2 regions of the Streptomyces sp. NPDC001231 genome follow, and region 1 is predicted to be linked to the other one. Evidence: riboswitches for the same ligand, from Rfam matches in the RefSeq annotation. Region 1 holds a riboswitch; the other holds the start of a gene.
The links. A riboswitch is a leader RNA that binds a small molecule or an ion and turns the genes downstream of it on or off. The one in region 1 is predicted to bind ZMP and ZTP.
Positions count from the first base shown of each region.

Region 2: it holds a riboswitch for ZMP and ZTP, as region 1 does, so the genes downstream of both, ACFY3J_RS05930 (bifunctional 5,10-methylenetetrahydrofolate dehydrogenase/5,10-methenyltetrahydrofolate cyclohydrolase) here and ACFY3J_RS35840 (glycine hydroxymethyltransferase) in region 1, are expected to answer to the same signal.

Region 1 covers NZ_JBIAXS010000045.1:17,097-24,274, reverse strand. The annotation lists gene ACFY3J_RS35855 (hypothetical protein) at 1-66, shown strand, start outside; gene ACFY3J_RS35850 (hypothetical protein) at 186-923, shown strand; partial or broken gene ACFY3J_RS35845 (hypothetical protein) at 977-1,674, shown strand; gene ACFY3J_RS35840 (glycine hydroxymethyltransferase) at 1,743-3,197, opposite strand; ZMP/ZTP riboswitch at 3,228-3,316, opposite strand; gene rocD (ornithine--oxo-acid transaminase) at 3,430-4,635, shown strand; gene ACFY3J_RS35830 (hypothetical protein) at 4,736-5,590, shown strand; gene ACFY3J_RS35825 (PLP-dependent aminotransferase family protein) at 5,621-7,039, opposite strand; gene ACFY3J_RS35820 (carboxymuconolactone decarboxylase family protein) at 7,087-7,178, shown strand, end outside.
Region 2 covers NZ_JBIAXS010000003.1:301,390-308,567, forward strand. The annotation lists gene ACFY3J_RS05915 ((2Fe-2S)-binding protein) at 1-271, opposite strand, end outside; gene ACFY3J_RS05920 (GTP-binding protein) at 525-2,495, shown strand; gene ACFY3J_RS05925 (glycosyltransferase) at 2,990-4,219, opposite strand; gene ACFY3J_RS05930 (bifunctional 5,10-methylenetetrahydrofolate dehydrogenase/5,10-methenyltetrahydrofolate cyclohydrolase) at 4,320-5,168, opposite strand; ZMP/ZTP riboswitch at 5,189-5,274, opposite strand; gene ACFY3J_RS05935 (nuclear transport factor 2 family protein) at 5,508-5,873, opposite strand; gene ACFY3J_RS05940 (hypothetical protein) at 6,050-6,349, shown strand; gene ACFY3J_RS05945 (S-(hydroxymethyl)mycothiol dehydrogenase) at 6,481-7,178, shown strand, end outside.

The DNA.
Region 1 (7,178 bases):
CGCGCGACGCGGATCGCCCGGTCGGACGTGCTGGAGTCCGGGACTTCCGGGCGGCCTTCGCCCTAGGTGAGCGTGACCGGACAGGTCGGTGACGCGGGGTGGGAACCCGGGCGGGCCGGGCGGTGTACCAGAAGTGATGCGCGGCCCGGGGCGGGCCGCGCCGGATTCGGCCGGTGGGGGTTCGGATGGGCAGGTGGAGGGTTCGTGAACTGACCGCGCTCATGGGCGCGTTGACGACGGTGCTCGCCGTGATGGTGTGGGGCGCGTCCTCCGCTGCGGCGGGCGGTCCGACCAGCGTGCTGGTGACCTCGCCGCAGAGCGGGGAGGCCGGCGCGCTGTACTACTCCGCGAAGGAGTATGGGCAGTTGGAGAGCCTCCTGGGCCCGGCGGGCTCGGGCAGCCGCGACAAACCGCCCGAGGCCGACCTGGTCCATGCCCGGCAGATCAACGTGACCTGGCTGGCGCACGACATATCACCGTGGCGACTCGACCGGGTCTTCCCGGTGACCGGCGAAAGCGCCGTCTGGATCCACACGGCGGCGAACGTGCCCGAGTCCACGAACGGGTACTGGCACCGCGCCGAGCAGCCGGCCCGGCTGCGTGCCCTGCTCACGAAGCTGGGCGTGATGGGCAAGGCCTCGGCCTCGGGCCAGGGGTACACCGGTATCTTCCCGGCGCCGTGGCAGGCGGAGACGGCCACGCCGGACACCACCGGTCCCGACGCGGACGAGGGGACGCAGACGGTGCGGGTGAGTGTGCCGGCCGCGGGTGGCGATGGCACCGACTGGTGGTGGGCGATACCGGGAGCGGCAGGCGGGGCGGTGCTCGCGCTGGTGCTGCGGCCCTTCGCCTCGAGGCTTCCGCTCGACCGCCTGCGGCGGGAGCGGGACCCGGGGCCCCGGCAGGAACTGCGGGACGTGTAGGGCGCGTGCCGAGGACGAGACACGTGCGTGGGAGAACGGAAGGGGGCGGTCGGATGGCACTGCGCGGCGGGCGCTCGGCGCCATGGCTGATCTCGGTGCTGCCGGTGACGGTGGTCGGAGTGGGGGTGCTGCTGTGCGGGGTGCCGCCGGTCGCGGCGGCCTCGGACGGGGGCGGTGCGCCGCGTGCGCCCGATGTGGCCCTGGTCGTCGCGGGCGGCTCGGGGCGGACCCGGGCGTTGCACCTGGGCGATCGCGACTTCGCCCTGCTCCGGGAGTTGCTGCGCCCGGCGTACACGGGGACGGAGCCGGTGCCGGACACCTGGGCGCGGGGGCGGCATCCAGGGGTGCGGGTGACCGTGGTGTGGGGGCTGACCGGGGTCGGGGGATGGCCGGTGACGAGCAGGCCGCCGGGAGGGGATGTGGCCGTGGAGCGGCAGGATCAGGTGATCGTGGCGGAGGACGGCACACCGTGGGTGCGCTCGGACCTGGCCCCGGACGTGGAGGACGACGACATCCGCTGGCACCGGGCGCCGCGGGACCTGTACGAACGGCTGGCCCCCACGGGGCTGCTGGACGACACGGACGGTGCGCCGTCCGGCAGCACTCCGGGCGGCCGGGGTGAACACTTGTGGTGGGCGGCCGGCGGGCTGGCCGCGGGGCCGGCGGCACGCTGCTGATATGCCGCGCGGCGGCCCGGCGCGGTGCCGGGCCGCCGCGGGAGGAACCACGTCAGGAGCTGATCGACCTGTGAGCCATGTGCCCTGCGAGTCCTACGAGCCCTGCGAGCCCTGTGCCGTGTGAGTCCCGTGCGGGGACGGGTCAGCCGAGGTCGATCTCCGGGTAGAGGGGGAAGCCCGCCACGAGGTCCGTGGCCCGGTGGGAGATCTCGTCCGCGATCTTCGGGTCGAGGACGTGCTGGGCCTTGGACGGGGTGCCCTTGCCGGTGGTGCCGGGCTCGGTGGCCGTCAGGACGCGGTCGATCAGGCCGGCGACCTCGTCCATCTCGGCGATGCCCAGACCACGGGTGGTCAGCGCGGGGGTGCCGATGCGGATGCCGGAGGTGTACCAGGCGCCGTTGGGGTCGGCCGGGATCGCGTTGCGGTTGGTGACGATGCCGGACTCGAGCAGGGCGGCCTCGGCCTGACGGCCGGTGAGGCCGTAGGAGGAGGCGACGTCGATCAGGTTGAGGTGGTTGTCGGTGCCGCCGGTGACGAGGGTGGCACCGCGGCGCGTCAGGCCCTCGGCCAGGGCGCGGGAGTTGTCGACGATGCGCTGGGCGTAGTCCTGGAAGGAGGGCTGCCGGGCCTCGGCCAGGGCGACCGCCTTGGCGGCCATGACGTGCGGAAGGGGGCCGCCGAGGACCATCGGGCAGCCCCGGTCGACCTGGTCCTTGAGGGAGTCGTCGCACAGGACCATGCCGCCGCGGGGGCCGCGCAGGGACTTGTGGGTGGTGGTGGTGACGATCTGCGCGTGCGGGACCGGGTCGAAGTCGCCGGTGAGAACCTTGCCGGCGACCAGGCCCGCGAAGTGGGCCATGTCGACCATGAGCGTGGCGCCTACCTCGTCGGCGATCTCGCGCATGATGCGGAAGTTCACCAGGCGCGGGTAGGCGGAGTAGCCGGCGACGATGATCAGCGGCTTGAACTCGCGGGCGGAGGCGCGCAGGGCCTCGTAGTCGAGGAGGCCGGTGGCCGGGTCGGTGCCGTAGGAGCGCTGATCGAACATCTTTCCGGAGATGTTCGGGCGGAAGCCGTGGGTGAGGTGTCCGCCGGCGTCCAGGGACATGCCGAGCATGCGCTGGTTGCCGAAGGCCTGGCGCAGTTCGGCCCAGTCCGCCTCGGAGAGGTCGTTGACCTGGCGGACCCCGGCCTTCTCCAGTGCGGGGGCCTCCACGCGCTGGGCGAGGACGGCCCAGAAGGCGACGAGGTTGGCGTCGATGCCGGAGTGCGGCTGGACGTAGGCGTGACGGGCGCCGAAGAGTTCCTTGGCGTGCTCGGCGGCCAACGACTCGACGGTGTCGACGTTGCGGCAGCCGGCGTAGAAGCGGCGGCCGATGGTGCCCTCGGCGTACTTGTCGCTGAACCAGTTGCCCATGGCCAGCAGGGTGGCCGGGGAGGCGTAGTTCTCGGAGGCGATCAGCTTGAGCATCTCGCGCTGGTCGGCGACCTCCTGGCCGATGGCGTCGGCCACGCGCGGCTCGACGGCGCGGATCACGTCGAGGGCGGCGCGGAAGGCGGTGGACTCGTTGGACAGGGGCGCGGTGTTCTCAGGCATCGGGACCTCCGGACGTGGCGTCGACGTTCACGTTACGGCCCAGGCGCACGGCACACTTTCCGCTCGGGCCGCTCCCTGATGGTCGGTCCCATCCCAGCGCGCCAGTCACGGCCCGTCGTCAGCCTACCGGGCGCACCCCACGGCGCAGTTCCCGCGTCCGCCATGCGAGCGAGGATAGGAAGGAGGACAACCTCCCCTTCCCGGGAGGCGACCCTCGTCCTCGGGAGCCGCCGTGACCGCCACGGAAGACCTCATCGCCACCGCCGACGCCCACAGCGCATACATCTACCACCCGCTGCCCGTGGTGATCGCCACGGCGGAGGGCGCGTGGATGACGGACGTGGAGGGCCGCCGGTACCTCGATCTGCTGGCCGGCTACTCGGCGCTGAACTTCGGGCACCGCAACCGGCGGCTGATCGAGGCGGCCAAGGCGCAGATGGAGCGGGTGACACTGACCTCGCGGGCCTTCCACCACGACCGGTTCGCGGCGTTCTGCGAACAGCTGGCGGAGCTGTGCGGCATGGAGTCGGTACTGCCGATGAACACGGGCACCGAGGCGGTGGAGACGGCGGTGAAGACGGCCCGGAAGTGGGGCTACCGGGTCAAGGGCGTGCCCGCGGAGATGGCGAAGATCGTGGTCGCGGGCAACAACTTCCACGGCCGGACGACGACGGTCATCAGCTTCTCCACCGACCCGCAGGCCAGGGCGGACTTCGGGCCGTACACGCCGGGTTTCGAGATCGTGCCGTACGGGGACCTCACGGCGATGCGGTCGGCGATGACGGAGAACACGGTCGCCGTGCTGCTGGAGCCGATCCAGGGCGAGGCGGGGGTGCTGGTGCCGCCGGCCGGTTATCTGCCGGCGGTGCGGGAGCTGACACGGGAGCGGAACGTGTTGTTCGTCGCCGACGAGATCCAGTCGGGGCTCGGGCGCACCGGCCGTACCTTCGCGTGCGAGCACGAGGGGGTGGTGCCGGATGTGTACGTGCTCGGGAAGGCGCTGGGCGGCGGGATCGTGCCGGTGTCGGCGGTGGTGTCCTCGCGGGAGGTGCTCGGCGTGTTCCGGCCGGGCGAGCACGGGTCGACGTTCGGCGGGAACCCTTTGGCGTGCGCGGTGGCGCTGGAGGTGATCGCGATCCTGCGCTCGGGCGAGTTCCAGGCACGGGCCGCGGAGCTGGGCGAGCATCTGCACCGCGAGCTGGAGCGGCTGGCCGACACGGGCCGGGTGCGGGCGGTGCGCGGACGCGGGCTGTGGGCGGGCGTGGACGTCGACCGTTCGCTGGGTACCGGGCGGGAGGTCGCCCGGAAGCTGATGGACCGGGGCGTCCTGGTGAAGGACACCCACACCTCGACGATCCGGATCGCCCCGCCGCTGGTGATCGGCGAGGAGGACCTGGACTGGGGACTGTCCCAGCTGCGGGCGGTGCTCGGCGCGTAGCGGGGTGACTCGGAGCCCGGCCGGAGCGGGTGGTGCGTGCGGCCGGATCGGGCGGCGCGCGGATCCACCGCTCCCCTAGAGTCGCTTCGTGCTCTTCGGAATGGTGTGCGCGCTCGGTGCGGCGGTGTGTTTCGGCACGGCGACGGTGCTCCAGGCCATCGCCGCGCGCGCCGCGGCGGACACCGGCGGGGGCGGGGACGCGGCGCTGCTGCTGCGCGCGGTGCGGCAGTGGCGGTACCTGGCGGGCCTGGGCCTGGACGGCCTCGGGTTCCTGCTCCAGATCGCGGCCCTGCGCTCACTGCCGATCTACGTGGTCGGCGCGGCCCTCGCCGCCAGCCTCGCGGTGACGGCGGTGACCGCGTCCCGGCTGCTGCGGGTGCGGCTGAGCGCGGTGGAGTGGTCGGCGGTGGGCGTCGTCTGCGCCGGTCTGGCCATGCTGGGGCTGGCCTCGGGCACGGAGGGCCGCGAGGACGGCTCGGCGGCGCTGAAGTGGGCGATGCTCGGGGCGGCGCTGGCCGTGCTGCTGCTCGGAGCGGTCGCCGGCCGCCTGCCCGAACGCGTCCGTGCCCTGCTGCTGGGCCTGGGCGCGGGCTTCGGGTTCGGCGTGGTCGAGGTGTCGGTGCGGCTGATCGACTCGCTCGCCCCGTCGGCGCTGTTCACCAACCCGGCGGCCTACGCCCTGCTCCTCGGCGGGGGAGCCGCCTTCCTGCTGCTGACCTCGGCCCTCCAGCGCGGTTCGGTGACCACGGCCACCGCGGGCATGGTCATCGGCGAGACGATCGGCCCCGCGGCGATCGGGGTGGTGTGGCTGGGCGACCGCACCCGCGAGGGCCTGGCCTGGCTCGCGGTGCTCGGCTTCGCGGTGGCGGTGGCGGGCGCCCTGGCTCTGGCGCGGTTCAGGGAGGCGCCGGCCGAGGAAGGACCGGTCGAGAAGGTGCCTGCCGAGGAGGGGTGATCACCGCCCGACGGGCCGCCCGGCGGGCCGTCAGGGCAGCACCCGGCACAGGGCGTCCAGGGCCGCCGCCCACGCGTGGTCCGGCGGGGTGCCGTAGCCGACGACCAGGGCGTCCAACGGTGCCACGGCGGCCTGCTCGTGGTGGAAGCGGGACAGTCCGTGGAGGGCGAGGCCCTGCCAGGCGGCCGCCTGGACCACCGCGGCTTCGGTGCCGGGCGGCAGGCGCAGCACGGCGTGCAGTCCGGCGGCGATGCCGGTGGGGCGGACGTCGGGCGCGCGGGTGGCGAGGGCCTCGACCAGGGTGTCGCGGCGGCGGCGGTAGCGAAGGCGGGCCGAGCGCACATGGCGGTCGTAGGCGCCGGAGGTGATGAACTCCGCGAGCGTCAACTGGTCGAACACCCCGCAGGTGTCGGAGGGCCCCTTGGCGGCCGTGGCCTCCGCCATGAGGGAGGGGGGCAGCGCCATCCAGGCCAGGCGCAGGCCGGGGGCCAGGGACTTGCTCGCCGTGCCCAGGTAGACCACGCAGTCGGGGTCCAGTCCCTGGAGCGCGCCGACGGGCTGGCGGTCGTAGCGGAACTCGCCGTCGTAGTCGTCCTCCAGGATCAGGCCGCCGGTGCGCCGGGCCCAGTCCGTCACGGCCGCGCGCCGGTCGGGGTGCAGGGGCACGCCCATCGGGAACTGGTGGGCGGGGGTGAGCAGGACCGCTCCGGGGCCGCTCAGTTCGCCGGTGACCGTGCCGAGTTCGTCGAAGGGCAGGGGAAGGGTGCGCAGGCCCGCGCGGGTCAGGAGGTCCCAGTGCACGTCGAGGCCGTACGACTCGACGGCGACCGTGGTGACGCCGCGGGCCCGCAGCACCGTGCCGAGGATCCGCAGTCCGTGTGAGAAGCCCGCGCACACCAGCAGGTGGTCGGGGTCGGTGCGGACGCCCCGGACCCGGGCGAGATGGCCGGCCAGCGCGGTGCGCAGTTCGGGCCGGCCGCGCGGGTCGCCGTAGCCGAGGGCGTGGTGGGGGGCGGCGGCCAGGGCACGGCGGGCGGCCTTGAGCCACTGGGTGCGGGGGAAGGAGGCGAGGTCCGGGGTGCCGGGGACGAGATCGTGGACGGGGCGGGGGCGTTCGCGCGGGTGGCGTGCCGCGCCGGTCTGCCGGACGTCCGCGCTCGGCGACGGCCCGAACGGCGAGGCGGGTGCCCCCATGGCCACGCGTGTGCCCGAGCCCTGGCGGGCGGTGAGCCAGCCCTCGGCGACCAGGTCGGCGTAGGCATCGGCGACCGTGTTGCGGGCGATGCCCAGGTCGGCGGCGAGGGTCCGGGAGGAGGGCAGCCGGGTTCCAGGGGCCAGACGGCCGGTGCGGACCGCCTCGCGCAGGGCGTCGGTGAGGCCGCGGCGCACACCGGGACCGGCCGGTTCCAGATGCAGGTCGACGCCCAGAGTGGCCCATGATTCCGCCATGGAAATGGACCATACTCCTGGGCTGCTTCGCTCATAGGGTCGGGCGTATGGCTACGACGACGAACACCGGCGAACACACGGACACCACCGAAGGCGCCCCCGCGTACGCACCCGAGCACGAGCCCCGTATGCAGTGGGC
Region 2 (7,178 bases), on a different contig from region 1:
ACGCGCGCTGCAGCTCCGTCCACTCGCCGTCCCTGGCCAGTCCCTGGACCGTGGTCACCTCGCCGCCGTCCGCCTGGACGGCCAGCACCGTGCAGCTCTTGACGCTCGCGCCGTCCAACTCGACCGTGCAGGCTCCGCAGTTCGAGGTGTCGCAGCCGATCGGGGTACCGGTCAGTCCGAGGCGGTCGCGCAGATAGTGGACCAGGAGCAGACGGGGTTCCACCTCGTCCTCGTAGGCCGTGCCGTCCACCGTGACCGAGATACGGGTCATCTTCCCTCCGGGGCCATATGGGCGTGGGTGGGGGAAATGTCGTCGACTGTGTGGTGTACGTCACTCTATGGCCGTGTCGGAGCGGCGGCGAGTGCTGCGGCAGGCGTCGTTGACCGTTAATCCATTGCCCCGGCGCTTCGGCTCTGCTGCACTGCACGTCACCACGTCGTCACCGAACGAGGAGCACCCATGCGCACAGCGTCCATGTCCACCCCGGAAGGAATCCCCGCCATCAAGAAGGACATGACGCCCGGTGCACTTGCTCAACCTCGGCATTCTCGCGCACGTCGACGCGGGTAAGACCAGTCTGACCGAACGGCTGCTGCACTCCGCGGGGGTGATCGACGCGCTCGGCAGCGTCGACGCCGGCAGTACGCGGACCGACACCCTCGCGCTGGAGCGGCAGCGCGGCATCACCATCAAGTCCGCCGTCGTCTCCTTCCCGGTCGACGACGTGACCGTCAACCTCATCGACACCCCCGGCCACCCCGACTTCATCGCCGAGGTGGAGCGGGTGCTCGGCGTGCTCGACGGCGCGGTACTCGTGGTCTCCGCCGTCGAGGGCGTCCAGGCGCAGACCCGCGTCCTGATGCGCACCCTGCGGCGGCTGCGCATCCCGACCCTGCTCTTCGTCAACAAGATCGACCGGCGGGGCGCCCGGCAGGAGGAACTGCTGCGTGCCGTCGCCCGGCGGCTGACACCGTCCGTCGTCCCCATGGGGCGGGTGACGGGAATCGGCGCCCGCGAGGCCCGCTTCGTGCCCGGCCTCGGCCCGTCCGCGCCGGACATCCTCGCCGAGCACGACGACGACCTGCTGGCCGCGTACGTCGACGGCACCCTCCGAGCCGACCACCTGCGCGCCGCCCTCGCGGCCCAGACCCGGCAGGCCCTCGTGCACCCGGTGTACTTCGGCTCCGCGATCACCGGTGCCGGAGTGGACGCGCTGATCGGCGGCGTCAAGGAACTGCTGCCCGCCGCGGACGGCGACCCCGACGGGCCCGTCTCGGCCACCGTGTTCAAGGTCGAGCGGGGTCCGGCGGGGGAGAAGGTGGCGTACGCGCGGATGTTCTCCGGCACCCTCCGGGTACGGGACCGCGTCCCCTACGGCGACGCCCGCACGGAGGGCAGGGTCACCGCGATCGGCGTGTCCGACCACGGCACGGAGGTCCGCGCCGAGGCCGTGTCCGCGGGCCGCATCGCCAGACTGTGGGGCCTGGCCGACATCCGGATCGGCGACACGGTCGGCGAGCCCGGCAAGGTCTACGAGCACTTCTTCGCGCCGCCGACCCTGGAGACCGTCGTCGTACCGGGCCCCGGGGTGGACGGCGGGGCCCTGCACCTCGCCCTCACCCGGCTGGCCGAGCAGGACCCGCTGATCGGGCTGCGCCACGACGAGGTGCGGCAGGAGACCTCCGTCTCCCTGTACGGGGAGGTGCAGAAGGAGGTCCTCCAGGCCACGCTCGCCGACGAGTTCGGGCTGTGTGTCACCTTCCGGGAGACCACCCCGCTGTGCGTCGAGCGGCCGGTGGGCACGGGTGCGGCCGCGGAGTTCAACAAGAAGGACGGCAACCCCTTCCTGGCCACCGTCGGGCTGCGCGTCGACCCCGCGCCGGCCGGCTCCGGGGTGGACTTCCGCCTGGAGGTCGAGCTGGGCTCGATGCCGTACGCCTTCTTCAAGGCGGTGGAGGACACCGTGCGCGAGACCCTCGGGCAGGGGCTGCACGGCTGGCAGGTCACCGACTGCACGGTCACCCTGACCCACAGCGGATACTCGCCCCGGCAGAGCCACGCCCACCAGGGCTTCGACAAGAGCATGTCCAGCACCGGGGCCGACTTCCGGGGCCTGACCCCGCTGGTGCTGATCGAGGCGCTGCGCCGCGCGGGCACGCTGGTCCACGAGCCGGTGCACCGCTTTCGCGTCGAGGTCCCGGCGGACACGCTCGGCGCCCTGCTGCCGGTGCTGTCCGCACTGCGCGCCGTGCCGCGGACGACCGTCACCCACGGATCCGTGTGCCTCCTGGAGGGCGGCGTCCCGGCCGCCCGGGTGCACGCGCTGGAGCAGCGCCTGCCGGGGCTGACCCGCGGCGAGGGGGACCTGGAGAGCGCCTTCGACCACTACGCACCGGTCACGGGCGACACGGTCCCCGAACGCCCACGCACCGACCACAACCCACTGGACCGCAAGCAGTACCTGCTCAACCTGACACAGCGGGTGGGACGATGACGGCCGGCTGCCCGCCCGCCGCGGCCCACGACCTCGCACCCACCCTCCGGGGTCCGGGACGCGGTGGGCGGCACGGTGGTGGCGGTTCGGGCGTGGGCGGAGAGGCGGCGCCCCGTGTCGCCGCGTCACGCCGCGGAGTCCACCGGCAGCGCCGACGGCCTCCGGCGCGGCCGGAGCACCCGCCGGGTCGCGACATTCCCCGGACGGGCCCGCCGCCCCGTCCCGCCGGTCGCCGGGCGTCCGGTGGTCTCCGGGGCGGGCGGAGGACGGCGCCCTTGGGCCCTGTCGTCACATCCCGCCTGCCGTGCGACGCCTTGCACGCACTCCCCCGAGCTCTTCGAGCAGGGGGGACCCCAGCCGCGTTGCCCGATCGCCCACGTTGCTCCGCCACGAGGGCGCTCCGGCGCCGTGCGATCGCACGCACCGGACGCCGCGCGGCCCGCCCTTCGGGCGGACGACGGGAATGTGACCAACAACGCCTCAGGTCAATACACCTAGCGGGCGAGTTGTTCGACCGCGTTCAGGACCGGTGCAAGGCCGTTCTCCTCGCGGATTCGGGCGCCCAGGGCCCGTGCCCTTTCACGATGTCCGTGGCCACGGGTGGCGCGGACCAGGGCCGCGGCGAGGTTGTCCGCGGTGAGGCCGCGCAGCGGAACCGAGCAGGGTGCCACGCCGAGGCCGACGAGACGATCGGCCCAGAAGCCCTCGTCGAACTGGACGGGCACGGGCACCGCGGGGACGCCGGCCCGCAGCCCGGCCGCGGTCGTGCCCGCACCGGCGTGGTGCACCACGCCCGCCAGCCGCGGGAACAGGGCCGAGTGCGGGACCTCGCCGATGGTCAGCATGTCCTCGCCGGACGCCTCCAGCCCGGCCCAGCCCCGCTGGACCACACCGCGCAGTCCGGCCCGGCGCAGCGCGCGCACGATGGTGTCGCTGAGCCGCCCGGGGTCGGGCACGGTGGCGCTGCCCAGCCCCACGTAGACCGGCGGAGGGCCCGCGTCGAGGAAGTCCCACAGGCCGTCGGGGAGTTGGGTGTAACGGTCGTACGGCCACCAGTACCCGCACACCTGGAGCCCACTGCGCCAGTCGTGGGGCCTGGGCACCACGAGCGGGCTGAAGCCGTGGTACACCGGCCGGCGCTGCCCCCGGCGGATGCGGCGGCCGGTGCCCGCGCGGGCGGGCGGCAGCCCCAGCCGGGTCCGCACGGCGGGTACGGCCGCCGAGAAGACCCGTTCCACGGCCAGGTTCACTCCATGTCCGGCGAGGCGGTTCGCAGTTCCGCCCCAGTGACCGCCGCCCAGCAGCGGAGGCGCGAACTCCCTTGTGGGGGAGAGGGGTTGCAGATGGGCGCCAATACTGGGCAGGTTCATCGCCTCGGCGATGGCGTGCCCGACCGGCCCGAGCGAGCCGGCGAGCAGCAGTACGTCGCTCTTCTCGGCCGCCGCGATCAGATCGTCCGTCATCCGGGCGATGGCCGCCCGCACCAGCCCCACGGCCCGCAGCACCTTGCCCGTGCCGGAGGCGCTGCGGTGGAGTCCCCGGCCGCGCGAGGACTCCAACTCGGCCCGCGGGTCCACCGGCAGCGGGTGGAAGCCGAGGCCCGAGCCCGCGACCAGCGGTTCGAAGCATCCGTGCGTGACCAGGGTGACCTCGTGACCCGCGAGAGCCAGGCCGTGCCCCAGTCCGGTGAAGGGGGCGACGTCGCCCCGGGATCCCGCCGTCATGATCGCTACGCGCACGACGGTCAGTATGGCCGCGCGGCCGCCCGCCGCCCGTGAACGACCCGAGGGGTGTCGCACCCCTGTTCCGGCCCCGGTACGCCGGTCACACCCCGAGCTGCCGGGCGGCGGCCGTCACGGTCTGCTCCAGCAGTGTGGCGATCGTCATCGGGCCCACCCCACCGGGCACCGGGGTGATCAGCGAGGCCCGCGCCACGGCGGAGTCGAAGTCGACGTCGCCGACGTTGCCCGGGTTGTAGCCCGCGTCGATCACCACGGCGCCGGGCTTGACGTCCTCGCCGCGGATGAGCCGGGGCCGGCCCACCGCGGCGACCACGACGTCCGCCTCACGCACGGCGGCCGGTAGGTCCGCGGTCCGCGAGTGGCAGTACGTCACCGTCGCGTCCCGCGCGAGCAGCAGCATCCCCACGGGCTTGCCGAGGATCGCGCTGCGGCCCACCACGACGGCACGCCGGCCGCGCAGCTCGACGTCGTACGCGTCCAGCAGCCGCAGGATGCCGCCGGGCGTGCAGGACACGAACCCCGGCAGACCGAAGCTCATCGCCGCGAACGAGGCGCAGGTGACCCCGTCGACGTCCTTCTCGGGCGCGATCGCCTCGAACGCGGCCCGCTCGTCGATGTGCTCGCCGACGGGGTGCTGGAGCAGGATGCCGTGCACGGCGGGATCCTTGGACAGCGACCGCAGCGTGTCGACGAGTTCCTCGGTGGTGGTCGCGGCCGGCAGTGCCACATGGCGGGAGTCGATACCGGCCTTGCGGCAGCGGTTCTGCTTCATCCGTACGTAGGTGACGGAGGCGGGGTCCTCACCGACCAGCACCGTCGCCAGACAGGGCGTCGTACCGGTGCGCTCGGTGAGTGCGGCGGCCTTCCGCGCGGTCTCCTCGACGACACGGCGGGCGAGCGCGGTGCCGTCCATCGGACGGGCCTGGGACATGGTCCACTCCTGGGCGTTCGGGGAATTGCCCAGGCGCGCGGCTCACGACTCTGCGTGGGCCGCTCCCCGGTGGTGCTCCACCTCAGCGCCAGTCACGGCCCCGCCTCACCCTAACCGACACGGCCCGCCGCGGTCGAAGGCCGCGCAACGCCGTACGGTCCGGACGCGGCCGCGCCGCCCGCAGCAGCGAGCGGACCAGCGCGGCGGACGCCAGGCGGGACACCGCGGTCGCGGGCCCCGGCCGGCGCGACCGGGCCGAGTGGGGCCGGCCCAGGCCGGCGCGGGCCGAGAAGGTCCAGGTCAGACGGGAGCTGACCTGGAACCTCGCGGCTCTCCTGCCTATTCGTCCCATGCCTGGATCAGTATCTGCTCGGCGATCCTGCCGTCGCGCAACGAGACCATGGACTCCGCGAGGACACGGCCGCCGTCCGCGTACTGGCAGGACTCCACGTACGCCGCATGGTCGCCCTGCACGACGCACTGCTCCAGCCGGTGCGTCATGTCGCGGCCGTAGACGTCCTGGAGCATCGTGGCGATCTCGTCCCGGCCGTGCAGGACCTTGGGGTTGCTGGGCTGGGTGTCGCGGTCCACGATGCGGATCTCCGCGTCGTCCGTGTAGAGCGACAGCAGCGTGTCCGCCGTGTCTCCTTCGATGCCGCGGCGGAGCGTGTCGGTGTCGAAAGCGGGGCTTGCCGAGGTGGACATGACGGGACCTCCTGCAAGGGCCGCGACCCTTGGGAGGGACGGGCCGCGGCGGGCCTCACAGTTCGAGACTCCTCCGCCCCGGCGGGCGCGGCAAGCCCGGTCCGGGCGCTGAGCCTGACGGGTGAGCGCGGCCGCGGGCCCGTGTCCGGGCGGGCCCGGACGGTGTTGCCGAGGGCATGATCCGCACTCGCCGCATCGTCGCCGCCGTCGGACTCGCCGTCTCGGTCACGGGCCTGACCGCGCTGCCCGCGAGCGCCGCGGGCGCCCCGTCCGTCGGCGGGCTCCAGCCCCTCGGCCTGCTCGGCTCGCTCCCCGGGACCGGCGTCCCGGCCGACCACCGGGCCGAACTGCCCACGGTCTGTGAACAGCTCTCCGGGGCCGACCGCGTACGCGATCTCAACCAGGTGGGCCGGCTGAGCCAGGTCACCGGCCTGGTCTCGCCGGTCTTCGGGCCGGTTCCCCCCATCCAGCACTGATCCTCCGCCCCGCGGGCCGGGCCCCCGCGCCCCGCCCGTCCCCGCAGATCAGAGGCCCCTCGGTGTCCCTTACCGATCAGTCGGACGTAGGGTCGGGGGACGTACACCGCTCGACGGAAGGGACCACCACCATGGCGCAGGAAGTGCGCGGCGTGATCGCACCCGGCAAGAACGAACCGGTGCGGGTCGAGACGATCGTCGTGCCGGATCCGGGGCCGGGAGAGGCCGTCGTGCGGATCCAGGCCTGCGGCGTCTGCCACACCGACCTGCACTACAAGCAGGGCGGAATCAACGACGAGTTCCCGTTCCTCCTCGGCCACGAGGCCGCGGGCGTCGTGGAGTCGGTCGGCGACGACGTCACCGACGTCGCGCCCGGGGACTTCGTCATCCTCAACTGGCGGGCCGTGTGCGGCAAGTGCCGTGCCTGTCTGCGCGGGCGGCCCTGGTACTGCTTCGACACCCACAACGCGCGGCAGCGGATGACCCTGACCGACGGCACCGAACTCTCCCCGGCGCTGGGGATCGGCGCGTTCGCCGAGAAGACCCTGGTGGCGGCCGGTCAGTGCACCAAGGTCGACCCGTCGGTCTCCCCGGCGGTGGCCGGGCTGCTGGGCTGCGGCGTGATGGCCGGCATCGGCGCGGCGATCAACACCGGCAACGTCGGCCGCGGCGACTCGGTCGCCGTCATCGGCTGCGGCGGTGTCGGCGACGCGGCGATCGCCGGTGCGTACCTGGCGGGCGCGGCGAAGGTCATCGCCGTCGACATCGACGACCGCAAGCTGGAGACCGCCCGCACCATGGGCGCCACGCACACGGTCAACTCCAAGGA